Linked DNA regions of Archangium primigenium. The protein of the gene in region 1 interacts with the protein of each later gene in a pairwise test. Links are inferred from orthologs where the notes say so. Each region holds a gene or a part of one and is shown on either strand. Other genes may lie near its edges. The genes, in order: ssb and priA.

What was found.
Region 2: the proteins of ssb (region 1) and priA interact in binary tests that used the Escherichia coli proteins (3 or more experiments, as listed by UniProt). The link is inferred for Archangium primigenium from one-to-one orthologs.

The regions. Positions count from the first base shown.
Region 1 is NZ_JADWYI010000001.1:8,820,564-8,835,005, forward strand. What follows is about bases 1-2,956. They hold ssb (single-stranded DNA-binding protein), read right to left. Parts: upstream 1,765-2,956; coding sequence 1,237-1,764; downstream 1-1,236. Other genes in these bases: hslO (Hsp33 family molecular chaperone HslO), read right to left, coding at 1-124; I3V78_RS36190 (succinate dehydrogenase/fumarate reductase transmembrane subunit), read left to right, coding at 398-1,114; dacB (D-alanyl-D-alanine carboxypeptidase/D-alanyl-D-alanine endopeptidase), read right to left, coding at 1,946-2,956. Also shown: more of dacB, read right to left, coding at 2,957-4,168; I3V78_RS36205 (SDR family oxidoreductase), read right to left, coding at 4,327-5,118; I3V78_RS36210 (HEAT repeat domain-containing protein), read right to left, coding at 5,182-6,003; I3V78_RS36215 (ABC transporter substrate-binding protein), read left to right, coding at 6,085-7,644; I3V78_RS36220 (ABC transporter permease), read left to right, coding at 7,641-8,552; I3V78_RS36225 (ABC transporter permease), read left to right, coding at 8,549-9,370; I3V78_RS36230 (GNAT family N-acetyltransferase), read left to right, coding at 9,380-9,859; I3V78_RS36235 (hypothetical protein), read left to right, coding at 9,856-10,239; I3V78_RS36240 (DUSAM domain-containing protein), read left to right, coding at 10,248-11,039; I3V78_RS36245 (fibronectin type III domain-containing protein), read right to left, coding at 11,043-13,058; I3V78_RS36250 (tetratricopeptide repeat protein), read right to left, coding at 13,095-14,012; I3V78_RS36255 (serine/threonine-protein kinase), read right to left, coding at 14,038-14,442. UniProt on the Escherichia coli protein: Plays an important role in DNA replication, recombination and repair. Binds to ssDNA and to an array of partner proteins to recruit them to their sites of action during DNA metabolism. Acts as a sliding platform that migrates on DNA via reptation.
Region 2 is NZ_JADWYI010000001.1:8,230,749-8,245,193, forward strand. What follows is about bases 5,244-8,202. They hold priA (replication restart helicase PriA), read right to left. Parts: upstream 7,866-8,202; coding sequence 5,622-7,865; downstream 5,244-5,621. Other genes in these bases: I3V78_RS33885 (response regulator receiver protein), read right to left, coding at 5,244-5,594; I3V78_RS33895 (hypothetical protein), read right to left, coding at 7,982-8,202. Outside these bases: nth (endonuclease III), read left to right, coding at 1-536; def (peptide deformylase), read right to left, coding at 502-1,023; more of I3V78_RS33885, read right to left, coding at 1,101-5,243; more of I3V78_RS33895, read right to left, coding at 8,203-8,284; I3V78_RS33900 (metallophosphoesterase), read right to left, coding at 8,465-9,652; I3V78_RS33905 (class I SAM-dependent methyltransferase), read right to left, coding at 9,728-10,288; I3V78_RS33910 (hypothetical protein), read right to left, coding at 10,296-11,009; I3V78_RS33915 (PorV/PorQ family protein), read left to right, coding at 11,134-12,000; I3V78_RS33920 (hypothetical protein), read right to left, coding at 11,997-14,445.

The DNA.
Region 1 (14,442 bases):
GCGCCGCCGAGGCCGAGGACGAGCGGTGCAGCTCCCGCGCCCGGCGCGACAGATCGCCCGCGGTGACGAGCACCACGCGCAGGTCGGACTCCTTCAACAGCCCACTGACGAGTTCATCGGCCATAAGGGGAACTAGCGTGCCGTTCCCGAGGGCGCTCGCCAATGACAATGCGCAGCCCGGATGGGGCAAAGTTCCCCGGTGGGCCCCCGGCCGGGCAGGCACTGGGGCCAGGCGGGGGGCTTCGCATCACCCCGGCTGATACCTCCGTGCGCCGGACCGGGCGCTTTGCGGGTGGAAAATCCTACCCGGCCGCCGGGACGGGCTATAACGCGCCGTCCGAATGATCCTCGGCATGATCCTCGGCGCGGTCCTGGCCGCCCGAAGTCCGGAGTCTCCATGAGCACCCAAGCCGCCACCAGCGCCACCGCGCTCCCCCAGAAGACGCCGCTCCTCCAGTCCCGTCTGGGCTCGTTCCTCGCCGTGGTGCCGCTGAGCATCTGGGTGGTGAACCACCTCTGGGCCAACCTCGCCGCCTTCCAGGGCGCCCAGGCCTGGCAGTCGGCGGTGACGGAGTACAAGCACCCCTTCTCCCAGATCTTCACCTTCATCATCGTGCTGCTGCCCCTGCTCTTCCACACCGGGTGGGGCATCATGCGCCTGTTCAGCTTCCGGCCGAACAACGTCGCCTACAACAACTACGGCAACATCAAGTACATCCTCCAGCGCGCCGCGTCCGTGGGTGTGCTCGGCTTCCTGGGCGCCCACATCTGGCTGGCCTTCCTCCAGCCGCGGCTCATGCACGGCGCCGCCGAGCCCTTCGCCGTCATCGCCTACGAGATGCGCTGGCACCCGCCCACGCTCATCGTCTACACGCTGGGCATCCTCGGCACCGCGTACCACCTGGCCAACGGCCTGCAGGGCTTCGCCATGGGCTGGGGCCTCGTCGCCAGCGAGCGCTCCATGCGCCGCCTCGAGCCGTGGACCATCGGCCTCTTCCTGGTGCTGCTCGCCATGGGCTGGGGCGTGCTCTACGCCATGTTCCAGGCCGGCGGCACCGAGGCCATCATGCAGGCGCGTGACGCCATCGTGCAGACCCAGGGCGACATGCACTGAGCGGCCCCCCCGCTCGTCCCGAAACACGACGGCCGCCCCGGTTTCCCGGAGCGGCCGTTGTCGTTTCCAGGGGGGCGCATCGCCCCTCCCCGTGCGGGGAAGGGCGACGCCCGGGCAAACACCTAGAAGGGAATGTCGTCGTCCGAGCCGCCGCCGGGGCCGCCCATGGGCCCGTCGTCCATGGGAGGACCCGAGCCGTAATCGTCGTAGCCGCCGCCCTGGTTCTGGCCGCCGCCGCGCGGCTGCCCGTAGCCGCCGCCCCGGCCGCCGCCTCCCCCGCCGCCACCGCCACCGCCGCCGCCCCCACCGGCGCCATCACGGCCGCCGAGGAACGTCACGCCGCTGGCCACCACCTCGGTGGTGTAGTTCTTGCGGTTTTCCTTGTCGGTCCACTCGCGCGTCTGCAGCCGGCCCTCGATGAAGCACTGACGGCCCTTCTTCAGGTACTCACCGCACAGCTCCGCGAGCTTTCCCCACACCACGATGCGGTGCCACTCGGTGCGCTCCTGCTTCTGGCCGTTCTTGTCGGTCCAGTTGTCGCTGGTCGCGATGCGGAAGTTGGCCACCGCCTGTCCGCCCGGGGTGAAGCGCACTTCCGGGTCCGCCCCCAGGTTGCCAATGAGGATGACCTTGTTGACGCCTCCAGCCATGATGCCGTCCTTTCGTCGAGCACCGGCCCACCACGGGCCGGTTACCTACATCCAAGGGCGGGAATGCCTCCCGCGCCACTTCTCTGACGCTACCATAAGGGGCTGACACCCACCTGAACAGGGGTTCAACCCCCACGTCTTCCCGGACGAAGGGACGGGGAGCGGAGAAGCGGGCGGGCGTTCACCCTCCGGGACGGCTCTCGGCGGTGGCCTTGGGGGCCCCGGGCGCGGCCACGGCGGCGCCCGGCGGGGGGACGGCGGGCTTGGGCGCCTTGGCCTCGGCGATCTGCCGCGACAGGGTGCCCTCGAGCCCCCGGGCGAAGTCGGCGAGCTTGGGGTCCGCGGCGCCCATGCTCTTGCGCAGGGACTTCCAGAAGGGATGGTCCGCCTCGGCGGCCTGGACGAAGCCGCGCGAGAGCAGGAGCACGGCGGCGTCCCGGTCCCGATCCGACGCACCGCGCAGCGCCTGCACCAGCTCCTCGGGCGCCGTGCGCGCCACCGCGCCCAGGCCCTCGGTCATCTCGCCCTCGGCGGGCACGTCCCCGGTGGAGGCCCCGGCCAGCTCCACCACGCGGCTGAGCGCCTCGGCGTTGCCGTTGGCGGCGAGCTCCACGAGGCTGCCCAGGCCCGGCACCTCCACGGACAGCTCGCGCGCCACGCCGCGCAGGCGGCCATACACCTCGCTGCCCGCGGAGTAGCTGTCCAGCAGCGTGCGCACCCCGAGGTAGTCCTGGGGGTTGCTCTGGTAGAGGCCCTCGGCCACCACCGCGCGCACCGCGGGGTCCTTCTCGCTGCGCCACGCGGTGCGCAAGAAGCCGATGTTGCGCGGGTCGCGCTGGCTCGTGAGCGCCAGGTACGTCTTCACGCGGCTGCTCACCTCGGCCATGGGGCTGCTGGGCTTCTCCTCGCTCGCGAGCGCCGCCACCGCGCGGCCCGGCCCCTGGGTGGAGCCCACCGAGGCCACGGCCGTGCCCAGCGCGTCCAGGCCCCGCACCACCGGGCCCGAGCGGCCCGGGTAGTCGTTGACCATCATGGAGAAGATGAACTTCTCGCCGCCGGCCGCCTGCACGTAGCCGCTGAGCGCCGAGACGTTCTCCAGCGTGCCCGTCTTGGCGCGCAGCCGGCCCACGGCGTCCGTGCCATCGAAGCGGTACTTGAGCGTGCCGTCCTTGCCGGCGATGCCCAGCGAGGACAGGTACTCGGGCGCGAGCGGGAAGCGCTCGTACATGTAGCGCAAGAGCTTGTCGAACTGCGTGGCGGAGAAGCGGTTGGTGTCGTTGAGGCCGCTGCCGTTCTTCATCACGTAGGTGCCGCGCGGAATGCCCACGTCCCGCGCGAGGAACTCCTCCACCACGTCCAGGCCCTTGGCGAACGAGCCCGGGGCGCCCCGCGACTCGGCGCCCATGCTCTTGAGCAGCATCTCCGCGATGAAGTTGCTCGACACCTTGTTGAGCTTCTTGAGGATGAGGTCGAAGGTGTCCGAGGTGGCCGTGTACACGAGCCGCGAGCGCGGCGGCGTGACGCCGGGCTTCACCTTGCCCTTCACCTTGATGCCGCGCGCCACGAGCATCTGCTTGAGCGTCTGCCCGAAGTACATGGGCGGGTTGTCGATCTTCTTCCACACGCTCATGGCGCCGCCGCCCTGGGGCACCTGGCCGCGCACGAGGATCTTCTGCTGCGCGCCCGCCGCGTCCGACGCCACCGAGAAGCGCCGCGCGCGCTTGTCGCCCGTGGTGAGCGTGCTCTCCACCACGAAGTAGTCGCTCGCGGGCTCGAGCTCCACCACGCCCTTGGACCCCAGGCTGTCGCCGGCGCGCAGGTACACGCCCACCGCGTTCCAGTTGAGGCTCAGCGCGCCGGTGGGCGCCATGTAGGCCCGGTCCGTGTCCTCCTGATCGTACCCCGAGGGCGTGCGCTCGGCGTCGAACCACGAGTCGTCCACGACGATGTCCTGCACCTCGCGCAGGCCCGTGTGGAACAGGTCACCCGTCATGCCGAACAGCCGCTCGGTGGTGATGGACGGGTCGCCCTTGCCCCGCACATAGAGCGTCTTGGCCTTGATGCCATCGGACTCGGGCTCGAGGAGGAAGTCCGTCTCGAAGCGGTGCTCGGAGCCCAGCGTGGCGAGCGCCGCGGCGCTCGTGACGAGCTTCACGTTGGAGGCGGGGTTGAGCAATTCGTCCGCGTTGTGGCTGAACACCACCGAGCCGTCATCCAGGCTCAGCATGTGCACGGCCACGCGGCTGGCGTTGAGCGGCTCGCGCTGCAGCACCTGCATCAGGGACGCCTTGAGGGCCTCGCGCTCGGCGCGCTTCTTGTCGTCCGCCGCCCCGGCGGGGCGGGGCTGGACGACGAAAAAGGCGACCATCACGGCCATGAAGGTTCTGGCTCGGGGGACCTGCACGCACGCTCCGGGGAAGGGGCGTTCATTATGAAAGGCGCCCCCCAGGCCTTCAAGGGAGACGCGGGCTCCCGTGCTCCCCACCGCGCGCCCGGCCTTCCACCAGGCGACGAAGCGTCAACGCCACTGTCCGGCGGGGTCCCCGCGCCCGGCGTCCCGGCCTACCAGGCGATGGCCTGACGGTCTCGGAAGAAGCCCCCGGTGGGCCCCCCGGGCGGCAGCGTGGCGGCCCACGTGAGGGTGTCCGCGCCCTCCTGCACCCCCCGCGAGGCCCGCTCGCCCCCCATGCGGGTCTTCACCCAGCCGGGCGTCACCGCGTTGACGAGCAGGTGGCGTGGCCGGAGTTCATCGGCCAACACGCGGGTGAGCGCGTTGAGCCCCAACTTCGAGACGCGGTAGGCCGAGGACGGCCAGCCCCGGGCCTCGTGCTGGCCCGCGCGCACGTCCTCCACGAAGGACCGCACGAAATCACACACCGCTTCCTTCGAGGCGGGCGGATCGATGCGCTGGCGCAGCGCGGGCGCGAGCCCCTCGAGCACCCCCAGGCCACTGGACACCATGACGACGCGGCCGTGGTCCGCCATCAAGGGCAAGAGCCGCTCGGTGAGGTTCAGCGCGCCGAAGAAGTTCACCGCCAGGGTGCGCTCGGCCACCTCCGCGTTGAAGCCGTCCAGGGCCACGCCCGCGTTGTTCACGAGCGCCGCGAGCCGCAGCTCCTGGCGCGCGAGCCGATCCGTCAACTGGTGGATGCTCTCCTCGGACGTGACGTCCAGGGGCTCGAAGCCCACATCGAGCCCCTCCTCGCGCAGCGTGGCGGTGGCCCGCGCGCCCTCGGCGATGTCCCGCGCCGACACGAGCACCCGCAGGCCTCGCTGGCCGAGCTGCCGGCAGACCTCGAAACCGATTCCCCGGTTGGCCCCCGTCACGAGCGCCACTCCCGTCATCTTCTCCATGTTCGGCACCCCCGGCACGCAGGGTAAGGATGGAGACGTTGACCGGCAGGGGCCCGCGCGCACTCAAATCGCGCCGGATGTCTCGTAGGCGCGAATGGCGCCGTCGAGAACTCCACGAAAGTGGCGATCCGCCTCGCCCTCCCGGTCCCGGAGCGACAGGAGCGCCGGGTACACCCGCGCGTCCTGGAGCTCCAGCGCCGCCTCCACCGCGAGCACGTTCACGGTCCGGGCCGCCAGGGCCCCCAGGAGCGGGGCCAGCGTCTGGGGAGCCTTCCTCTGGGCGAGCCCGAGCAGGGCCTCGCCTTGAATCTCCAGGTCCGTCTCCGTCACGCGGCGCAGCAGGGCCTCGCGCAAGAGCGGGGTGTCGGCCTCGCAGACCGAGCCCAGCTGGAAGGTGGCCCAGTTGCGCACGTCCCGGTCCTCGTCCGCCGACAGGTCCACGAGCGCGGCGACCGCCTCGGTGAGCGCCGTGGCGGGCATGGCCTGGGCCACCGCGCAGCGCACCGGGCCGCTCGGGTGTCCCTTGAGCGCCACGAGTCCGGGCACGGCGCGCTCGTCCTCCAGGAACCCGAGCGCCGACACCGTGGAGGCCAGCACCCCGGGCACCCGCTCGCGGCGCGCCAGGTCCAGCAGGAGCCCCAGCCGCTCCTCGTGGAAGAGGTCCATCTCCACGCCCAGCTGCCCGAGGATGTCCGCGCCCCGCGCGCGCGCCGTGTCCTCGGGCGCCACGAGCAGCCGCGCCGCCGCGTCGAGCACCTCCCGCGTGCCGCGCTCCTGGAGCACCCGGATGGCCTCCCAGGCCCGGTCGTCCTCCTCGCCGCCCTCGAGGGCGAGCGCGATGAGCGCCTGGGTGCTGCGGGGATCCTCGAGCGGATGGTCGGTCATGGGGGCTCTCCGTGGATGAACCATACACGAGCCCTCCCCCACTCGACCCTCCGGCGTGCCTGTGCCACAACGGCCCCCCTCATGCCCCCGCCGCTCCGCTCCGTCCTCCTGGCGCTCCTCGGGGTGCTCGGCCTGGTACCGCAGGCCGGCTGTCGCGCCGAGCCGCCCGCCGACGGCATCACCGTGCTGCTCGAGGCCACGCCGGACAGCCTCGACAGCCGGATGGCGCTCAGCGCCCTGGGGCAGCGGGTGGCGCAGCTCATCACCCCGGGGCTCGTCACCTTCGACGACACCGGCGCGCCCGTGCCGGACCTGGCCGAGTCCTTTCGCGAGCTGGGCCCCACGCTCGTGGAGTTCACGCTGCGCCCGGGGCTCACCTTCCACGACGGCGGCGCCCTCACGGCCGAGGACGTGAAGGCCACCTACGACAGTGTGCGCGACCCGGCGCTCGGCAGCCCCCGGGCGGACCGGTACGCGGCCCTCGCGCGCGTGGAGGCGGTGGACGCGCGCACCGTGCGCTTCCACCTGCGCGAGCCCTACGCGCCCCTCGTGGTCGAGCTGTCCCTGGGCATCCTCCCCGCCCGGCGCGCCGGGGCCGCCTTCAAGGAGGCACAGGGCACGGCCCCCGTGGGCGCGGGGCCCTTCCGCTTCGAGTCCCAGCCGGACGAGGAGCACCTGACGCTCCTGCCCTTCGCGGGCCACGCGCGGGGGCCGCCGGCCCTCTCGCGGCTGCGCTTCCGGGTGGTGCGCGACGAGACGACCCGGGTGCTGGAGCTGCTCAAGGGCCGGGCGGACCTGGTGCTCAACGCCGTGTCCCCCGCCACCCTGCCCGCCCTGGAGCGCGCGCCCGGCCTGCGCGTGCTCACCCGGCCGGGCACGGGCCTGGCCTACCTGGGCCTCAACCTGCGCGCGGGGCCGCTCGCCGACGCCCGGGTGCGCCGCGCCCTGTGTCACCTCGTGGACGTGGAGCCGCTCGTCACCCACAAGCTCCGGGGCCTGGCCCGGCCCGCCCGGGGGCTCTTGCCGGAGAGGAACTGGGCGCATGCGCCCGTGCCCGGCTGCGCGCATGACCCCGAGGCGGCGGCGCGGCTGTTGGACGCCGCGGGCTTTCCGGACCCCGACGGGCCCGGCGGCGCGCCCCGGCTCCGACTCCAGCTCAAGACGAGCACGGACCGGCTGCGCCGCTCCATCGCGCTCGTGCTGCGCGAGCAGCTGGCCCAGGGGGGCGTGGCCGTGGAGGTGCGCTCGCTGGAGTTCGGCACCTTCTTCGACGACGTGCGCCGGGGCAACGTGGAGCTGTACACCCTCAAGTGGGCCTCCATCGTCGAGCCGGACCTGATGCGCGGCGCCTTCCACTCGAGCCACGTGCCCTCGGCGGCCAACCACTTCGGGGGCCTCAACCGGGGCGCGCTCCGGGACGCGCCGCTCGACGCGCTGCTGGACGAGGCCGCGCGCGTGTCCACCCCCGAGCGCCGCGTCCTCTATGCCCGGGCCCAGGAGCGCCTGGACGCGCTCGTGCCCATGGTGCCCCTGTGGCACGAGGACTCGGTGGCCGTGGTGTCCCGGCGCCTCCAGGGCTTCGAGCCGAGTCCCCTGGGCCTCTTCACCCCGCTGGCGCGCGCGCGGCAGGTGGACCCATGAAGCGGCTCGTCTCCACGCTCGGGGCGGCCCTGGGCGCGCTCGTGCTCGTGTCGCTCTTCCTGCACCTGGTGCCGGGAGACCCCATCGACGTGATGCTCGGCGAGCAGGCGATGCAGGTGGACCGGGAGGCGCTGCGCCGCGCGGTGGGCCTGGACGCGCCCGTGCCCGTGCAGCTCTGGCGCTTCACGCGCGACCTGTTCACCGGGGAGCTGCGCACGTCCCTGCCGCCCTTCCAGAAGAAGGTGCTGCCCGCCATCGGCGCGGCGCTGCCGTACACCGGGGTGCTCGCGCTCGCGGCCCTGGCGGTGGCGGTGAGCCTCGCCCTGCCCCTGGGCCTGGTGGCCGCGGCGCGCCGGGGCACGTGGGCGGACGCGCTCGCCATGGCCAGCGCGGTGGTGGGCGTGGCCCTGCCGCGCTTCTGGGTGGGGCCGCTGCTCGTCCTCCTGTTCGCCCTGCGCCTGGACTGGCTGCCCGTGTCCGGCGCGGGCTCCTGGCACCACCTGGTGCTGCCCGCGCTCACCCTGGGCGGCGCGCTCGCCGCGTTCCTCGCGCGCATGACCCGCGCCGCGCTCCTGGAGGTGCTGCGCGAGGACTACATCACCGTCGCCCGGGCCCAGGGCCTCAGCGCCACCCGGGTGCTCTGGCGCCACGCCCTGCGCACCGCGCTCCTGCCCCTGCTCACCGTGCTCGGGCTCGAGTTCGGCGCCCTGCTCGGCGGCGCCATCGTCACCGAGAAGGTGTTCGCCTGGCCCGGCATGGGCACGCTCTTGCTGCAGGCCATCGAGCGGCGCGACTACAACACCGTGCGCGCCACCGTGCTCGTCTTCACCGGCTGCTACCTGCTCGTGCACGCGCTCACCGACGCGGCCTACGCGCTCGCCGACCCGCGCGTGCGGAGGCGCGCATGAGGCCGCCGCGCGCCCTGGGCGCCCGGGTGGGGCTCGCCGTGACGGGCGCGCTCGTGCTCGCCGCGCTGCTGGCCCCCGTGCTCAGCCCCACGAGCCCCGAGGCGATCGACCTCGCGCGCGAGCTCACCCCGCCCGGCCCCGGCCACCCGCTGGGCGCGGGGGAGAACGGCGTGGACCTGCTCACCCACGTGCTGTACGGGGCCCGGCTGTCGCTCGGCGTGGCCTTCTTCACCGTGGCGCTGTCCGCGGCGGTGGGCACGCTGCTCGGCGGGATGGCGGGGTACGTGGGCGGGCCGCTGGACGAGCTGCTCATGCGCCTGACCGACGTGCTGCTCGCCTTCCCGGGCCTCCTGCTCGCGCTCTTCCTCACGGCGGTGATGGGCCCCTCGCTCACGCACGTGGTGCTCGCGCTGAGCGCCACGGGCTGGACGGGCTACGCGCGGCTGGCCCGGGCCCAGGTGCTCACCCTGCGCGGGCGCGAGTACGTCCAGGCCGCCCGCGCGCTCGGGGCGAGCGACGCGCGCATCCTCTGGCACCACCTGCTGCCCAACGCCGCCGGGCCCCTGGTGGTGCAGGCCACGTCCGCCCTGCCCGGCACGCTGCTCGCCGAGTCCTCGCTCAGCTTCCTGGGCCTGGGCGCACCGCCGGGCACGCCCTCGTGGGGGGCGCTCGTGGATCAGGGCACCCAGTACCTGCTCGTGGCGCCCCACGTGGCGCTCTTTCCCGGGCTCGCCCTGGCGCTCGCCGTGCTGGGCTTCCACCTGCTCGGCGACGCCGTGCGCGACGCACTGGACCCGCGGGCGCCCCACCACCGATAACGCCCCGCCATGCTCACCTGGACGTGGAAGGCCTTCCCGGAGTTGACGCTCGAGGAGCTCTACCGCCTGCTGGCCCTGCGCCAGGAGGTGTTCGTGGTGGAGCAGCGCTCCCTCTACCTGGACGTGGACGGGTATGACCCGGGCTGCCACCACCTGCTGGGCGTGGAACAGACGCCCCAGGGGCCCCGGCTCGCGGCCTACCTGCGGGTGCTGCCGCCGGGCCTCAAGTACCCCGAGGCGAGCCTCGGCCGGGTCCTCACCGCGCCGCACGCGCGGCGCCACGGGTACGGCCAGGAGCTGGTGCGCCGGGGGCTGGACTTCCTCGCCACCCACCATGCCCAAGCCCCCATCCGCATCGGCGCCCAGGACTACCTGCGGCGCTTCTACGAGGGCTTCGGCTTTCGCGCCGTGGGGGACGTGTACGACGAGGACGGCATTCCCCACGTGGACATGGTGCGCGGCCAGTTCGACCTGGCCTCGGAGACATGAAGATCCTGCCTTCCACCGCGCGCCTTTGGGTGGCCGTGCTGCTCGGTGGGCTCGTTTCGGGCTGTGCGGCGGCCATCGCCTGCCGGCCAGGAGAGTCCACCGTGGACTGCTGCATCAAGAAGCACTCGCTGACCGCGATGGAGCGTTGCACCGCCAGTCGCGCGGACGTGCTTCGGGTCCTGCGGGACTTGTCGCTGAAAATCGACGATGAGGATTTCGAGAACAACAAGGACCTGCCCGAGTGGAAGCAGCTCTGCATCAGGAACTTCGTCCGTTGCGAGGATGAAGGCTGGAGTGGGTCCTGTTACGACTGTCTGCGCCAGTGTGAAGGCCAGTACCAATGGCCAAGTGACTGGTGCCCCGATCCGCATGAGAAGTAGGAGCCAAGATGGCCGACAGGCAGCTTGATTGGGACGCGATTCGGGCTCTGGCCAAACGAGTCATCGAGCAAGGCGAGCCCTTGGTTCTCACCGAGGAGATGCGCGCTCTTTTGCTGCGGACGGCTCGCGAAGTGGCCATCACCGACGAGGAGACAGCAACAGCCCTCCATGGCGAGTCCACGGCCCGAACGCTGCTCGAGGACATCTGGCGACGAATCGTCGACGGTTCGTGGCGACTGAGTCGTGCTCAAAACCAAGCCTATGACCTACGAGACACAGGCGATCTTGAGGGAGCACGGCGAGTCATGCGGGACGTACTCGCCGTTGAGCCTGTCCCCTTCTACCGGGAACAGGCCGAGATTGGCCTGAAGAAGTTGACCGGGTTGGTGGAGGTGCGCGCAACCGGGCAGCTCCGTCCGAGCTTGAATGACCGACCGCAACTCACGGCCCTCTCCCAGCGCATCCAGCAGGGTCACGCCCTGGAACTGACCGACGAGGTGCGCGCCCTTCTGCGCCGGATGGCGCCCACGGCGGCCATCAGCGACAACGAGACGGAAGAAGCCCTCAAGAGCCCAACAGACGCCACGGCCCTCATGGAGCGGATTCTTTCTCGCCTGCGCGACGGCCAACATCGCTTCGTGCGCGCGATGTATCGGATGACGAGCCTCCGAGATGCGGGGGACGTCGACGGAGCGCGCCAGCAGATGCGTGACGTGCTCGCCGTGGAAATCGTGCCGCAATACCGCAGAATGGCCGAGGAACAATTACGGGGCCTCGACCGTCCGCCGCCGGAGCCGTGACTGTCAGGCCCGGGGCGCCGCGCCCCGGCGGGCCCGCCGCGCTCCGAACAGGCCCAGCAGCACCAGGCCCAACGCGCCCGGCAGCGCGCCCGGGTGCGTGACCCCACAGCCCCAGCCGAGCGGAGAGCGCGGATCGCCCAGGCCCGGGACCTCGGGCCCCGGAGACGGCTCACCGGGCGTTTCCTCACCTGGCGTCCCGGGGGGGGGCTTCAGAACCACGGACTCCTGGGCCGTGACCGTGACGTCACACCCCACGCCGTTGGTGGCGCGCACATGGACGAAGTAGCGCTCGCCCCGCTTGAGCACGAGGGACTCGGCCGTCGCGTGCCCGTCCGACACCGGCGTGAAATCGCGCACCGTGACCTGCGCCGAGTCGGTGATGGACCACTCGTACTTCGCGATGCCCGATTCGTCGTCCTTGAAGCCGCTCCAGGTGGCGGTGATACGGCCGTCCGGGTTGAGGGAAGCACGCACCTCGCCCGCGGAAGGCGCCGTGGAGTCCTGCCCCACTCCGATCAGGAAGCCATTCATTCCTCCCGGAGCCTCGACAGCGTAGCCCACATCCCGGCGGAGCAGGTCTTTCGCCTTGGAGGCGCCCGCGATCAAGAGCCGACCGCCCGTCCCATCCAAGGCGAGCGCCCGTACACTCTCAAGATCGGCAAGGGTGGAAGTGCCTCCCACGTAGGACCCCCACCGGACCTGCTCCAGCATCGTATCCAACGCCAGGACGAAACCGTCTCCCAACGGAGAGGGGGCGGCAGAGAAGCCGCGCATCATGAACGCCGGATCGAACGACTCCCCATCCGTCGAGCCTCCGATCAAGAGCTGGCCCGACGCATCGATGGCGGCACGGCCGTGCGTGAACTGCTCACCCGGCGCAACCAGCCGTATCTTCTGATTGGGGGACAGGGAACCATCGCGGGTCACCGCGTGCGCGAAGATATCGGTCGCATCGCCGGTCGAGTCCTCCGGAAAACCCGTGGCGTTCGTATGACCCACCGCGACCAGGTCCCCGTTGGGCTGCCGCAAGAGGTCCCTCAACTCGGTGCTCCCGTTGCCGCCCAGATGGACGAGCCACTTGAAGGCGCCCTCGGAATCCAACTGCATGACGAAGCCGTCCTTCGTGCCGTGGAATCCGGGAGTAACGGGGATGAGACCGCTATCGGTCTCCGCGATATTGCCCCGCACCACTCCGCCCACGAAGAGCACGACCTTCGAGTCCTCCGTCGAGACGACAACGGCATGGGCCGCATCATCCGCGGTCGTGGCGCCACCCGAAGCCTTCTTCGTCCCCAAGAAACGAACCCACACGGGGCTCGGAGTGAGTTCCACGGACACATCGACCTGGACGACGAAGGCATCGTGCCCATCCCCTCGCACACCGCGTGAGGTGGTTATCGGGCCCTTCGAGGTGGAGAACAGGGCCGAGTTGGTCCTTCCGACGACGTAGAGCCTGTTCTTCTCCACGGCGACGCCCAGTGCCTCGTCGAAGCCATCTCCGCCCAAGAACAAGACCGAGCGCAGCACACCCTCCGCCGTCAGCTTGGCGACGAAGGCATTCGACCCAATCATCCCAGTGCCCGGCGTGAACAGGCTCGCTCCCGAGTCGTCACGGACAGAAGTCCCCTCGACCCGGCCCACGACATACACATCGCCGTTCTCATCGAGCGCCATGCGCGCCGCGGAGTCCGCGCCCCCGGTGCCGAAGACCCGAGACCACAGGACCTGCTTGCCGTCCGCGCTCAGCTTGGCGACGAAGGCGTTCTCGTTCACGAGATCCACCCCCGCGCTGTCACTCTTGAGGAAGGAGCGCGAGTTCGTCCGCCCCGCCACCAGGATCTCGCCCGCCGCATTGACCAGGACGTCTTCCACCACATCCTGGCCCTCCCCACCCAGGTAGGTGTTCCAGGAGACGGCGGGCTTTGCCTCGCACGTCTGGGCCCGGGCGGACGTGGGCCACACGGTGAGCAGGGAGGACAGCAGGAGGGCGGACAGAGCGCCGCCACGACCCATGTGCATGAACAAGAAGGTTTTCCTCAGGGCGATGACGCCCGCCTAGAACAGGTTGAAGCCCACACCCACCGAGGCCGTCAGCGCGAGCTTCCGGTAGTTGGCGCCCTCGGCGATCCGGAACCGCTCGGCGCCGACATCCGCCAACACCGTGAACCGGCGCCCGGGCGTGAGCCGCAGGCCCACCACCCCGCCGCCACCCACGCCCACGCTCCGCACGCCCGTGCCGCGCAGGGCCACGCGCGGCTGGAGCATGCCCCGGCCGAAGGCATAGCCCAGCTCCACGCTCACGCCCCACCGCGCCTGGGGCCCTGGCAACAGCCGCGCGCCCGCCTCCAGCCCACCCCACCCCACCGAGGCGCCCACGCCCAGTCCCACGGACAGCCGGCGCTCGCCGACGCCCGACACCAGTCCGCCCAGGTCACTGAAGCCCACCAGCTCCGGACGCACGCGAAAGGACGACGGGGCCTCGGCCGGCACGGACGGCGCGGACGGTGCGGGAACCGGACGCGCCTGGGCCTGCTCCGCCAGCAACCGCTGCCGCTCGGCCTCGCGCGCCTGGGCCTGCTCCGCCACCAGCCGCCGCTGCTCGGCCTCTTCCCGCCGTGCCTCTTCCCGCAGCCGCTCGGTCTCCACGCTCTGGCGCGCCAGCTCCGCCAGCGCCACGAAGTCCGGCGGGAAGCGCGCCGAGTCCACCTGCTGCGCGGGGTGCCGCCGCGCCAGCTCCTCGAGCTGCTCGCGCGCGTCGTCCATCTGGCCGCGCGCGTAGAGCGAGGCGGCCAGGTAGGTGCGGGCCCGGGCGCGCTCCTTGTCCGAGAGCGCGGGGTTCTCCACCTCCTGCCGCAAGGCGGAGATGGCCTTTTCATAATCACCACGCGCGTAGGAATCGATTCCCCGCACGGGCGCGGCCCAGGTGACGAGGGGCACGCACAGCAGGACGCAACAGAGCAGACGCAAGGTCATGGAGAGGTGACTCCGGACGGAACCGCTAGCCCTCGTCCGGGCAGATGACGTTGTAGGTGGTCTTGGACCCCGACTGGATGGTGACCACCTTCCGGGGGTTGGAGATGTTCTTGTTCTCGCGCAGCTCGATGCGGTGCTTGCCGGGCGCGAGCGGCAGCATCTTGAGCTCCGGCATGCGCCCGCGCAGTCGGCCATCCACGTAGATCTGGGCCCAGCACAACGAGACGAACTGGAGGGTGCCGTTCGCGCCGACCCGGGGCGCGCTCTCCGGCGCGGGCTCGGGCTCGGGCTCGGGCTCGGGTACCGGCGCGGGTTCGGGCACGGGCTCGGGCGGCGCCACCACCGCCTCCACCGTGGGAACCACGGGGGGAGCCACCGGCGCGGGAGGAGGTGGCGGCGACGAGGACTTGAACAGGACGACCCCCACGCC
Region 2 (14,445 bases), 580 kb from region 1 along the record:
CGGACAAGCGGGTGAACCTCGTCACCCCCGCCCTCTTCGCGCGCTTCCCGGACGCGGCCGCCTACGCCCGCGCGAGCGTGGAGGAGGTGGAGCCCTTCATCCAGTCTTGTGGCCTGTACCGCGCCAAGGCGAAGAACATCGTGGCGGCGGCGCGCGCCCTGCTGGCCGAGCATGGCGGCGAGGTGCCCCACGCGCGCGCCGCGCTGGCGACACTGCCGGGCGTGGGCAACAAGACCGCGGGCGTGGTGTGCATGCACCTGGGCGGCGACGAGGCCTTCCCCGTGGACACCCACGTCAAACGCCTGGCCTTCCGGCTGGGCTTCACCCGGCACACGGCGCCGGACAAGGTGGAGGAGGACCTGTGCCGCCTCTTGCCCTCGCCCCGGTGGATGAAGGGGCATCAACTGCTCGTGTGGCATGGGCGGCGCACGTGCTTCGCGCGCTCGCCCGCGTGCGAGCGCTGCACCGTGGCGGAGCTGTGCCCGAAGAAGGGCGTGAAGCTCAAGCCGTCGGACGCGACTCGCGAGACGTCTTGACGCGCTTCATCCGCTTGCGGATGAGCTCGCGCTTGAGCGACGACACGTGGTCCACGTAGACGATGCCGTCGAGGTGATCCACCTCGTGCTGCACGGCGATCGCCAGGAGGTCGTCACACACGAGCGTCTGCTCCTGCCCCTCGGCATCCAGGTAGCGCACCGCCACCTTCGCCGCGCGCTCCACGTCCTCGCCCTCGCCGGGAATGGACAGGCAGCCCTCGTTGAAGACCACCTTGCCCTCCAGGGAGATGATCTCCGGGTTGATCATCGCCAGCGGCTGGATCTCCGGCTGGCGCGAGCGGCAGTCCAGGACGATCACCCGCTGCAGCACGCCCACCTGCGGCGCCGCGAGGCCCACGCCCTCGGCGGCGTACATCGTCTCGAACATGTCGCGCACGAGCGCCCGGGTGGCGTCGTCCACGCGGGCCACCGGCCGGGCCTTCTGCTTGAGGGTGGGATGGGGCCAGATGAGGATTTCGCGAACCATGCCGTCCCTCTTAACCCCGACCCGGGCGGACGGGCAACCGCCTCCCGGGACAGGTCCACCGCGCCGTCCTCCGGGCCTCAGTCGCGCAGGCTGCGCGCATACTCCTCACGCAGGCGATCATCCGCGAGCGCCCGGGCCGCCTCGCTCAGCGAGGTGGCGATCTGCTGGGCGCGGTGCTGGAGCACGGGGTCCGGGTGCCCGGCGAAGCGCAGGGGGTGGAACTCGGCGGACAGCAGCGCGTGGGCGCGCTTGACGTCCTCGCCTCCGGCGGTGCGCGCCAGGCCCAGCACGGAGAAGTAGTCCGCGTCCTGGATCTCCTCGAACTTGGACTCCAGGCGGCGCACGTCCAGTTCGCCCGGCGTGTCGTCATCGGGCTCGGCGGCCTCGGCGGGCCGCACCTGGAGCAGGCCCAACGCCTGCCCGAGCCCGAGCGCCCGCAGGGCGGTGTCCTGGGGCAGCCCCGCGCCCAGCACGAGCTGCTCGATCGTCTGCTCGCCATCCACCTCGGCCAGCAGCCGCGACTCGCGCGAGGACAGGCCGAAGGTGTCGGGCTCGGGCTCGGCGCCCAGGCGGAAGACGCCCGCGCGCAGTCCCCCGGCGAGCGACAGGAAGGCCTCGGCCGAGACCCGATCGCGCAGCGCCTCGGTCAGCAGGTGCAACAGGGGCCGGGTGGACGCGGCGAGGGCCACCTCGTGCGGCGGCGCCTCCTCCACGAGCCGGTAGAGCGACGCGTCCTCGGCAAGCGCGTCCAGGGCCACCTGCTCGGTGTAGCGCTGCACGAGCGGGATGACCTCGGTCTCGCGCACGTAGCCCCGGCCCCGCATGGCCTCGAGGAGCGCGGTGTTGGAGGTGCCCCGCACGAGCCGCAACTCGTTCGCCTGGCGCGCGTCGATGAGCCCATCGGCCCGCGCGCGATCGACCAGCGACTCCTCCGGCGCCGAGGACATGGCGCCCACGAGCGCGCCGTCCCGCAGCCACAACACCCGCAGGGCCCGGGCGCCCTTGAGCTCGAAGCGGACCTGGATCCGCGCCTCGCGCAGCCGGATGACGAGCCGCGCCAGCCCCTCGCCATTCACGCTGCCCCCGCGGGGGATGTCCACCGCGGGGCCCTCGGGGGCCTGGAAGGTGATGAGCGCGGCACGGGCGCGGGCCGCCAGGTCCGCCGTCTCGGCCTCGGCGCGGGTGATGGCCGCCTCGGTCTCCGCGCGCACCCGGGCCACCGTCGCCTCCGCCTCGCGCAGCACCCGCGCCTCGGCCTCCTGGTGGGCGCGCTCGGCCTCGGCCCGCAGCGACTCCAGCCGGACCCGTGCCTCGCGCTCCTCGGTCAGGGCGCGCGCGAGCTGCTCGGCCTCCGCGCGGGCCGCGTCCAGGAGCCCGCCGCGCTCCGTCAGCGACTCCTCGAGTCGACCGAGCCGCGTCTCCACCTCGACCCGGGCGTGCTTCTCCTCGGCGGCACGGGACCTCGCCGCGGCGCGCTCCTTCTCCACGCGCTCGATCCGGGCCTCCGCCTCCAGCCGCAGCCGCTCGGTGTTCACCGCCCGCGTCTCCGCGTCCACCCGCGCCCGCTCCAGCTCCTCGGCTTGCGCCTCCACCGCGCCCAGCGCCTTCACCGCGTTCTCGACCTGCCCCTCCAGCTCTCCCCGCAGCCGCTCGGCCTTGGCCAGTCGCTTGTCCGCCTCGTCGGCGCGCTCCTGGAGCGCGGCGCGGGCCTGGGTCAGGCGCTCGTTGCGCGCCTCCTGTTCCACCCGCAGCCGCTCGGCGTTCATCGCCCGCGTCTCGGCATCCACCCGCGCTCGCTCCAGCTCCTCCGCCTGGTACTGGAGCTCCGCGTGCGCGCGCTGGAGGCGCTCGACCTCGGCCGCCAGCGCCTGACGGGCCTGCTCGGCATGGGCCTCGTGCGCGGCCCGCGCGTGCGCGTGCTCACCGGCCTCGGCCACCGAGGCCTGGCGCAGCCGCTCGACCTCGGCTTCCCGCTCCGCCTGGGCCTGGCGCAGCCGCTCGACCTCGGCCTCCAGGGCCTGGCGCGTGCCTTCCGCTTCCACCTCCCGCTCCGCGTGCGTCTGGCGCAGCCGCTCGACCTCGGCCTCCCGCTCGGCGTGGGCCTGACGCAGCCGCTCGACCTCGGCCTCCAGGGCCTGGCGCGTGCCCTCCGCCTCCGCCTCCCGCTCCGCGTGGGCCTGACGCAGCCGCTCGACCTCGGCCTCCAGGGCCTGGCGCGTGCCCTCCGCCTCCGCCTCCCGCTCGGCGTGCGTCTGGCGCAGGTGCTCGAGCTCGGCCTCCAGGGCCCGGCGCGTGCCGTCCACCTCGGCATGCGTCTGGCGCAACCGATCGACCTCGGCCTCCAGGGACCGGTGCGCGCCCTCCGCCTCCGCGTCCCGCTCGGTGTGCGTCTGGATCAGCCGCGCGACGCGCTCCTCGGACACCTCGCGCAGCCGCTCCAGCTGGTTCTCCAGCCCGGCGTGCTCGCGCTGCATGCGCTCGACGCGCTCCTCCAGCTCGGCGCGCAAGAGGGCCTCCGCCTCCGCGCGCGCCTGCGCCTCGCCCCGGGCCTTCGCCAGGGACTCGGCCCGCGCATGCGCCTCGCCGCGCTCCTGCTCGGCCTTGCCCAGGCGCGTCTCCGAGCGCTGCCGGGCCTTCTCCGCCGCCTCCGCGCTCAGCTCCAGGCGGGCCCGGGCCCGCGCCTCCGTCTCGGCCTGGGCCTCGGCCCCGGCGCGCGCCTTGTCCGCCGCCTGCGCGCGGGCCTCCGCGTCCGCGCGCGCCTTCATCTCCAGTTGCACCCGCGCGTCCGCGGTGGAGCGCGCCCGCGCATCCACGTCCGTCGCGCGGCGCTCGGCCTGGGCGCGCGCGTCCGCCTCGCTCCGCGCCCGCGCTTCCGCCTCGCTCCTCGCCCGCGTCTCGCGCTCCACCTGCTCCTGGAGCGCGCGGCTCCGCGCCTCCTCCTCGCCGCGCGCGCGTGCCTGCTCCTCGGCCACCGCGGAGAGTCGCTCGCGCAGACCCTCCACCTCGCGCTGGGCCCGGTCCCACTCGGTCCGGAGCGACACGGCGTGGGCCTCGTGGGCCTCCTCGCGCGTGCGCAGCTCGGCGCGCAGCCGCTCCGTGCCCGCCGCGAGGGCCTCGCGCGCCTCGTCCCGCTCGGACTGCAGCTGCGCGAGCCGCCGCTCGGCGCGCATGAGGCGCACCTCCATGAGCGCGAGCGCGTCCTCCGCGTCGAGCGCCTCCACCGCCGGCGCCGGCGCCTCCGGGGTGTCGCGCAGCGGGAACTTGTCCGTCCGGGGAGACAGCTCCCCTTCCGGCGTGGGATCGACATCGCGCGGCGGGAGCGCGGGCGTGCCCAGGGCGGGCGTGCCCGGAGAGGACACCTCGTCATCGAACCAGGTGGCGCCCACGTCCTCCGCGCGCGGGGCCTCGGCCTCCGAGGGCAGAGGCGCGTCGTCGGGGACGGGCTCCAGCTCCGAGCCATCGCCCTCCAGGGCGCCCGGAGCGGTGGCCGCGGCCGCGGCGGCCTCCAGGAGGGACAGGGACGGCGTGGGCCGCGCGGGCGTCAGCTCCACGTCGAAGAAGCCCTCGTCCCCGAGCTGGGGGCCGGCCCTGCGCGGGGGCGCCATGGACTCGGCGGGCTCGGCCGCCGCGTCGATCTCCCACTGCGCCAGGCGCTCGGCCTCCGCGCGCGCCTCCGCCTCGATGTCCACGGCCTTCACCGGGGGCAGCGAGGGCAGCGGCTTGACGGGCTCGGCGACGGGCTGGGGGCTCTCCACGGGCCCCATCTCCACCCGACTCACGGCGGTGATGGTGGGGATGGCACCATGGGCGGACGCGCGGGAGCGCGCCCCGCCCGCGGGCCCGGCGGCCTCGGCGTCGGACAGGGGCTCGGGGGCGATGCGGCCCGAGCCCGCCACCGCCTGCTCCGTCTGGCCGAAGAGGGACTCGGCCTCCGCGTCCGCCTCGGCCTCGGCGAGGGCGGCGGCCAGGGGCGACAGCGCCCGCTCGCGCTCCGGCAGGAAGGCGTCGGGCAGGGGCGGCAGCGCGTCGGACGTCGAGGCGGGCGCGGGGGGCTCGGCGTCGAGCGCGAACGGGGACACCGGCTCGTTGAAGAGCGCCTGCTCGAGGCCGAGGTTGCGCGAGGGGGCGGCGCCCCGGGGTTGCAGTCCCGGCGGGCTCGCGAGCAGGGGCGTGGGCGAGACGGGCGCCTCCACCTCGTCCTTCACCACGAACCAGGACTCGGGCCCCGGCGGCGCGGCGATGAGCGACGTCACCTGGTTCATGAAGCCCGCCCCGTCCAGGGGCAGGGGGGACACCGGGGCGGCGCTGCCCTCGATGCCGTCGCCGAGCAGCAGCACCCGCGCCAGTCGCATGTCCGGATGCAGCCCCAGCTCCTCCAGCACCAGGTGGCCGCGTCCGCTCTCCACGCCGGGCGCCAGGACGATGAGCACGGGCAGGTGGTGCCCGAAGCCGATGAGCGCATCCGCCACGGAGGTGGCGAGGATGACCTCATAGCCCTCGCGCGCGAGCAGTCGCCGCACGGAGGCGATGATGGCGATGTCGTCGTGGACGAGGAGGACGGATTCAGCCATGGCAGCCACAGGAGGGGGGCGCGCAGTCTACAGCATGGCCGCGGGATCCACGTCGATCGTGACGCGCACGGCGGAGGGAATGTCGACCAGTTTCGCTTCCAGGCGGGCGAGCAGTGGGGCGAGCGCCGCGTGCGTGGGGCCCTTGAGCAACATCTGCCAGCGCGTCTTGCCGCGGATGCGGGCGATGGGGGCCACGGCGGGCCCGAGCAGGCGAACCCCCCAGGACGAGGGCGGCATGTGACGGCCCAGGTAGTCGCCGAGGAAGCGCGCCACGCTGGCGGTCTGCTCGGGGCTCTCGCCCTCCAGGCGCACCGAGGCCATGCGCGTGTAGGGCGGCCAGGACAGGGCGCGGCGCCGCGCGAGCTCCCCCTCGGCGAAGCCGTCGAAGTCGTGCACCAGCATGCGCCGCACGGGCTCGGCGTCCGGGTTGTACGTCTGCACGAGCACGCGCCCGGGATCCTTGCCCCGCCCGGCGCGGCCGGCCACCTGGGTGAGCAGGTGGAACGTCCGCTCGGCGGCGCGGAAGTCCGGGATCGCGAGCGACGTGTCCGCCATCACCACGCACACGAGCGTCACGCCGGGGAAGTCATGCCCCTTGGCCACCATCTGCGTGCCCACCAGCACGTCGATCTCCCGGCGCGCGAAGGAGGCGAGCAGCTCCGTGAGCCGCTCGGCGCTCGTGGCCGAGTCCCGGTCCAGGCGCGCCACGCGGGCCTGGGGCACGCGCTCGGCCACCTCCGCCTCCACGCGCTCGGTGCCCACGCCCATCTTGAGCAGGGGCCCGGTGCACTCGCGGCAGTGCTCGGGCACCGGGTGGGCCTCGCCGCAGTAGTGGCACACCGCGCGGTTCTGCGAGCGGTGGTAGGTGAGGCACACGTCGCAGTCGCCGCACTTCACCGACGCGCCGCACACCTCGCACAGGAGGAAGGTGCTGTGGCCGCGCCGGTTGAGGAAGAGGATGACCTGCTGGCCCCGGCCGATCGTCTCCGCCATGGCGTCCAAGAGGGGCGCGGACAGGATGGGCGCCTCCTGCATCACCAGCGGATCCTTCGGGCGCTCCTGGCGCAGGTCCACGCACTGCAAGGTGGGCATGGGCCGGTCATCCACGCGCCGCGTGAGCTCCAGCTTGCGGTAGCGGCCCTTGCGCGTGTTCTCCAGCGTCTCCAGCGACGGCGTGGCCGAGCCGAGCACCACCACCGCCCCGGCCTGCTTGCCGCGCACCACGGCCAGGTCGCGCGCCTGGTAGCGCAGCTTGTCCTCCTGCTTGAAGGACGGATCGTGCTCCTCGTCCACGACGATGAGGCCCAGGTCCGCCACCGGGGCGAACACCGCCGAGCGCACGCCCACCGCGATGCGCACCGTGCCCTTGCGCAGGGCCTGCCAGTGAAAGAGCCGCTCGCGATCCTTGAGCGCCGAGTGCAGCACGGCCACGTCCCCGCCGAAGCGGCTGCGAAAGCGCCCCACGAGCTGCGGGGTGAGCGCGATCTCCGGCACCAGCACCAGGCTGCCCCGGCCCCGCTCGAGCGCGCGCTCCACGGCCCGCAGGTACACCTCCGTCTTGCCGCTGCCGGTGACGCCGTGCAGGAGGAAGGGCTGGAAGCCCGGCGTGTCCACCGCCCCATGCAGCACGTCCACCGCCGCGGCCTGCTCGGGGGTGAGCCGCTCGGGCCGGTTCTGCCCCAGGCCCTCGCGCACCCCGGGCGCGAGCACCACCTGGTCCAGCCGCACGAGGCCCCGCGCGGCCAGCTTCTTGAGCGTCTCGCGCGCTCCGGGAATGGCGTGCGCCACCTCCTCCAGCGGCGCCCGGCCCCCCACCGCGAGGAGGTACGCCAGGGCGGCGGACTGGGCCGGGGCGCGGCGCAGCAGGTCGGGCGTCTCGGTGACGAGCGCCACGGCGAACTCCTGGATGTCGGGCCGGGCCTCCTTCTCGTCCTGGGCGGTGGACAGGCCCGGCGGCAGCGCGCCCCGGATGACCTCCCCGAGCGGGTAGCGGTAGTGCTCGGCGGCGAAGCGCAGCAGCGCGATGAGGTCCGGCGGCAGGGACGGCGAGTCCTCGAGCACCTTGAGGATGGGCTTGAGCTTGACGCTCGCGCCCTCGGCGGGAGGCACCGCCGGCCCGAGGAAGAAGCCCAGCGTCATGCTGCGGCCAAAGGGCACGAGGATGCGCTGGCCCGGCGAGAGCCGCCCGGTCAGCGCCTCGGGGACGACATAGGTGAACTCGCCCCGGACGGGACGGCCGACGGCGACGGAGGCGAGGGCGGAGGCATTCACGGCGGCGAGCGGCCACTCTAGCGGCGGCTCCTGACACCGGTAGTTTCCAGCCAACCGAGCGCCCCGTTCACGCGGGCGCCCTCACCCCGCGTGCGGACGGCGCGGCCCCGAGTCCGTCAGGCCCTCAAGGGCAGCATGTCCGGCGGGCACTCCCAGTAGGTGTACTCGCACGTGGCGAGCGCCGGATCACACGGCACCTGCATCACGGTGATGAGCTCGCACGGGTGCCGGGGACCGTCCAGGGCCGGACCCGCGGGCACGGCCGCCGGCGTCTCGGTGGGCCACTCCCCCCGCGGGGACGCCCGCTCGCGCAGCCGCGACACGTCCAGCCCCCGCGTCACCTCCGGGGGCACGCACACCGCTGGCAGGATCGACGCCGAGCCCAACACCGCCCCCAACACACACAGCTTCGTTCGCATGAGACCCTCCTGGCCGCGACACGGACGAAACTACCCGCTGGGTCTGACATGCCGGGGCCCTCGTCCCGCGGAGGACGGCACCGCGCCGGGCGCGCGGGGGCGTCCACTCCGCTCAAGGATTTCCGGGGGTTATGGAATGTCGGGCGGTGGACGGCGCGGCCCCCCGCCCCACTCCAAGAGTCACCCCGAGGTCAGCACGAGCTTGACGAGCTCCGGCGGGCTGCCCACGCGCATGGGCGGCCCCCAGAAACCGCAGCCCCGGCTCACGTAGATGTGCGAGTCCCCGTGCCGGTAGAGCCCGGCGGAGAACTCCCACTCCAGGCCGATGAGGAACGTCATGGGGACGAGCTGGCCGCCGTGGGTATGACCGGAAATCTGCAGGTCCACGCCCCGCTCGGCCGCGACACGGAAGTGGGCGGGCTGGTGCGCGAGCAGCACGCAGGCGCGCTCGGGGTCGCGGTCCGCGAGCGCCCGCTCCAGGTCATACCCCCTGACGCCCAAGCGCCGGCCGCCGCTCCAGTCGTCCACGCCCACCAGGTCCAGCGAGCCGCCCGCGTCGCCGATGCGCACGTGGCGGTTGCGCAGGGACGGGATGCCGAGCGACTCCAGGTACGCGCACCACGCGTCCGCGCCCGAGGAGTAGTCGTGGTTGCCGGTGACGAAGTAGCTGCCGAAGCGCGAGCGGAGGTTCGCCAGCGCCGCCACGTGGCCGCCGAGCGTGGGCACGTCCCCGTCCACCAGATCTCCGGTGATGGCGACGAGGTCCGGCTTGAGCGCGTTGGCGCGGCGCACCAGCTCGTCCATGAAGTGGCGCTGGATGAACGCGCCCACGTGCACGTCCGTGAGCTGCACGATGCTCAGGCCCTCCAGGGCGCGGGGCAGCTTGGGGATGCGCACCACCCGCTCGGTCACCTCGGGGGCGGAGAACGCGCGCCAGCTGCCGTAGGCGGCCGTCGTCCCGCCGGTGACCCCCGCGCCCCCGGCCACCGTGCGCGCCAGGAAGCGCCGCCGCGCCTCGTCCACCGCCGGCGGCTCGGGCGCGCGGGAGCGCTGGCGCCATTTCTGGCCCCGCGTCCACAGGGCCCGGCCCAGGTCCCAGACGAGCAGCGCCAGCACGAGAAAAAGCGCCACGCCCATCCACGCGTAGGTCACCCGCGCCACCGGCTCCGCGAGGGACTCGGGCAGCACGTCGCGCACCGAGCGCCGGAACATCAACGGCACGCTCATGAGCACGAAGAACGCGAGGGCCAGCCACCGGAGCGCGCGGCCGTGCACCGTGTCGCGCACCAGGCGCCGGTACAGGTACAGGTGGCCCAGCACCGTGCCGCCCAGGATGAGGACGGAGAAGAAGGAGAACCGGAACGGCAACGCACACCCCGCCACGCGAAAGGAGCCCGAAAGGCCCGGAGATACCGCGCGTCGCCCGGGCGCATTCCCCGGGGCTCAGCGCCGCGCCACCAGCCGCGCCTCGTGCCGGCCCGCCCCGGTCCAACCCTCGGTGAGCTCCACCACCCGCAGGCCCTGGACGAGTCCCGGCAGCTCACCGTCCTCCAGGAGGAAGCGCGCCGAGGGGTGCGCGTGCCGCGTGAGGTTCTTCCGGGTGGGCTGGGCGAAGAGGAACCACCCCCCGGGCGCGAGCACCCCGGGCAGCGCGGCGAACAGGGGGCGCCACAGGTAGTTCAGACAGACGACGACGTCGAAGGGGCCCGGCGGCGGACCCACGGCCTCCACGTCCCGGGGCAGGCACGTGAGCGCCAGCCCCTGCGCGCGCGCGGCCGCGGCGGCGGCCTCCAGGGCCACGTCCGAGACGTCCACCAGGGTGACGTCCAGGCCCCGCCGCGCGAGCCCGAGCGCGTCCTGGCCCAGGCCCCCCGCCACGTCCAGGGCCCGCCCCGCGCGCGGCAGCCGGTCCTCCCACGCGCGCAGGAAGTCGGAGGGGGCGCCGGGGCCCTCGCCCCGCTCGCGATAGCGCTGGTTCCACCGCTCCCGGTCCGCCTCGGCCATGGCGCGCCTAGAACAGCGAGTCCGCGGGCTTCGAGCGCGTGTCCCCGGTGAGCGCCGTGAAGCGCAGGAGCCGCTCGCCGCCGCGCCAGACCTCCACGGTGCGCGGCATCATCTCGCCCGTGGCCGAGGACGTGTAGTCCTGCAGGCGCACGTCCCACTCGGGGCCCTTGCCCTCCTTGTGCTTGAGGCGCGCGGGGCGGAAGGTGTCCTTGTAGATCCAGAACTGCGGCTGGCCCTCGGCGGGCCCGCCCAGCACGTACACCACCTCGCCGCCGAAGCGCGCGAGCGACGTGGTGCGCGGCTCGATGCCCAGGGACGACAGGTGCGCCTCCAGCTCGTCCCGGCTGCGCGCGGTGAGCAGGGCGCACAGCTCGCGCACCGCCTCGCTGAGCGCCGGAATCTCCGGGCCCTCCACGCGCTTGCGGCCCGCGGAGAACACCGAGGCCACGGCCCCGCCCGCGCGCGCCTTCGCCTCGAAGCGGCAGCGGCCCGGCGGGCGGATGTACACCGTGCCGTCCACCTCCAGGTCCGGCTTGTCGGTGGGCAGGCCCAGCGCCGCGCCCGCCTCGCGCACCCCCGGTCCATAGAAGCGCAGCGAGCCGTCCGCCTTGAGCGAGGCGAAGGTCTGCGCCTCGCGCGCGGCCACCATGCGGCGCATGATGGAGCCGCCGGGCAGCACGTAGGCCCCGGCGCTCAGGGCCACCAGCGCGCCGAGGAGCAAGGCCGGTCGCCACGGGGCGCGGGCACGTCGGCGGAGGGGCACGGTCGTCGGAGGGGGGGTGGACATAGGGGCGGGGAATCTAGTGATGGCCTCCCCCTCCATCAAGGCAGTTAGGATGCCCGGCATGTCGCATCGCGCCACGCTGCTGCTCGCCCTCTGTCTCTCTTCTTCCGCGCTCGCCCAGGAGGCGGACGCACTCCAGGCCCCCGTCGCGGAGGACTTGCGCGATCTGTCGAGCGCGCGGGCCTACGGCATGGGCGGCGCCTGGCGCGCGCTGGGCTCGGACGCGGCCACGGGCACGGGCAACCCCGCGAGCGTCGCCGCCGTGCGCGGCTACCGCGTGGAGGCGACGGGCGGCTGGGACTGGGTGGGCAAGGACGCCGCGGCCACGGTGGCCGTCGCCGACTCCGCCACCAGCCCCCTGGGCGCGGGCATCTCCTACCAGCTCATCACCCTGGGCAAGGGCGCGGCGCGCACCACCGCGCACCTCAACACGCTGGCGCTCGCGGCCCCCCTGAGCGAGAACCTGATGATCGGCGTCTCCGGCCGCTACCTCGTCATGCGCGGCGGACGGCAGGCCAACGCCCTCACGATGGACGCGGGCGTGCTCCTGCGCCCCACCCCGCTGCTCGCCCTGGGCGTGTCCGCCCACAACCTCATCGACACGAAGCACGCGGAGCTCACCCGCTACTACTCGGCCCATGCCGGGGTGCTCGTGGGGCAGCTCACGATCGCCGCCGACGTGCGCGGGGACTTCGCCACGGACGCGCGCCGCACGCTCACCTACAGCGGCGGCCTGGAGTACGTGCTCGGCCAGAACATCCCCGTGCGCGTGGGCTACACCTGGGACGGCTTCACCCGCACGTCCCAGGCGGGCGTGGGCATTGGCGTGGTGACGTCCGGGGGCGGCATCGACCTGGGCTACCACCACGACTTCGGCGGCGAGGGAGGCCGGCTGCTCTCCCTCACCTTCAAGGTCCAGGTGCGCTAGGCGCCCAGGGCGCGCAGGGGCAGGTAGCGCTCGGAGGCGGAGAAGCGCACGAGCTCCACGCTCTCCGGCTCACTGGCCTTGAGGGCCCGCAGCGCCGCCACGGCCGGCCCCGGGCCTCCGCAGGCGACCAGGCCCGCGCGGTTGGCCGAGTGGCGCGCGGCCTCCGAGAGCGCGCCGGCGTCGAAGCCCTTCTGCGCCGGCTCCAGCAGGGACAGGGCCCGCTCGCGCGCCCGGGGCGACAAGGCGTCGAGCACCACCCGCGCCTCGGGGCCGAACTCCGAGCCCCCGCGCAGCACCGAGGTCAAGAGCGCCACCGCGCGCAGGAGCTGATCCTTGCGCAGGCAGCGCAGCGCGAGCAGATCCGGCCCCAGGCAGAACAGCGAGCGGCCGGCGAAGAAGCGCAGCTCGGACTCGGGCAGCACCTGCCGCACGGCCTGGCGGCCCACGAGGACGCGGGCATGGCCCGGGTAGACGAGGGAGATGGGCGGGCCGTCGTCCTCCGACAGACAGACCTCGGGCAGTGGCACGTCGAGCAGCCGGGCCACGGCCTGCAAGACGTCCAGGGCCGCGCGCGCGCCCGGGCCCGCGTCTGGCCAGAGCGGCTCCGAGGTGCCCGCGGCCCGGCCGTAGGTGGGGAACAGACGGCACAGGGGCATGCCCACGAGGGCGAGCAGCTCGCCCGCGGGGTTGCGCAGGCCCGGGTGGCGCAGGCCCGCGCGCTCCTCCACGGTGAGGGGCCGACGGGGAGGCCGGTTCGACCCCTCGCGCACGCCCGCGAGCGCCGAGGCCACGTCCGCCATCAACGCGCCGCGCGCCTGGTCTCCCCGGCTCACGAAGAAGGCCGACAGCTCGCGATAGGCCTCGGCATCCAGGGGACGCTCCCGCACGCGCTCGACGACGCCGGGACGGAACTCGGCCACGGCGGTGCGGCCCGGACTGCTCGTGACGACGGAGGGCTCGGCGCCGGGCGCGGCGGGGGCGGACTCGGGAGCGCCCGGCCGGACCCGGCGGCGCACGGCGTCCATCTTCCCCGGAGGCGCGTTCCAGGAGAGCACCTTGGTGCTCTCCACGGCATCCATCGCGCCCTCGAACACCCCGGGCGGCTTGGGCGCGGGCGGCGGCGGCTTCACGGCCACGCTCTCGCCCACCAGGGGCGCCGCGGGCCGGGGCGCGGGAGGCGGCACGGGCGCGGGGGGCGGCGCGGGCGCGGGTGGGGGCGGCGGCAGCTCGATCGCGGGCATCTCGAGCACCGTGGGCATGGACTCGAGCGCGACGGGCGGCAGCGGCGGCGGCATCGCCGAGGGCGCGATGAGCGAGGAGGGCGGCGGGATGAGGACCACGGTGCGCGAGCCGCTCGGCTCGCGCTTGGGCGTGGCGCTGCGCGGCGGCTCGGGCGGACGGCTCTGCTCGGCCAGGGCCTCGCGCAGGTTGTCCGCGCGGGTGGCGTACACCTGGGCCTTGGTCGCGTCCCCGAGCACCTCGCGGCAGAAGCGCGCCAGGCGCTCCCACGTGCCCATGCGCTCCGCGTCGTCCTCGGTGGCGGTGGCGGCGTGCTCCAGGGCCCACGCGGCCTCGCCCTTCTGGCCGAGCGCGATGAGCCGCTCCACGAGCAAGAGCCACGCGTCCTTGTGGCCAGGCTCGAAGCGCACCGCCTGGCGCAGCTCCGTGAGCGAGGCCGTGTGCTCGCCCCCGGCCTCCAGCAGGGCCACCAACTCCAGGCGGGCCTTGCGCGCGGCGGGGCCCCGGGGCTCGCGCGCGAGGCTGGCGCGCAAGAGGCGGCCCAGCGCGGCCGGATCTCCGATTTCGCGCGCCAGCGCCAGCAGCCGCTCCTGGGCGTGCGTGTCCTCCGGGTGCTCGACGAGCACCTCGCTCCAGGCCCACGAGGCGAGCCGCGCGTCCTTGCCCTCCTCGCCCGAGGCGAGCTCGGCGAGCAGACGCAGGCCCTCGGTGCGCGAGGGGGCCCGGCGGGGCATGGCGGCGAGCTCGGCGCGCAGGCGCTCGGCGGCTCCGGGTCGCGCGGGCGCGTCGACACACCGCGCCCAGCCCATCAGGGCCGGCAGGGAGTGGGGATCGAGCGCCACCGTGGCCTCGAAGTCCGCGAGCGCCGCGGCCTTGTCCCCGGTGGCCAGCAGCCGCGCACCCCGCGCGAGGAAGGCGGCGGCCCGGGCCGCGGGCGTCGTGGCGCGCTGTACGGCCTCGTCGAGCACGCGCCGCACCGCCCAGTCATCGCCCTCGCTGCGCTGGGACAAGAGCCGCACCTGCTCGGCGAGCGCGGCCTTGTCGCCGGTGAGCGCCACGATCTGCCCGTAGACGCGCGCGGCCTCCGCCTCGTCGTTCAGCTCGTCCTCCAGCAGCTCGGCGAGCCGGGTGAGCACCTCGGCGCGCTCGGCGGGCTCTCCGGCGCGCTCGGCCCAGGCCAGGTAGAAGCTGGCGAGCTCGCGCCAG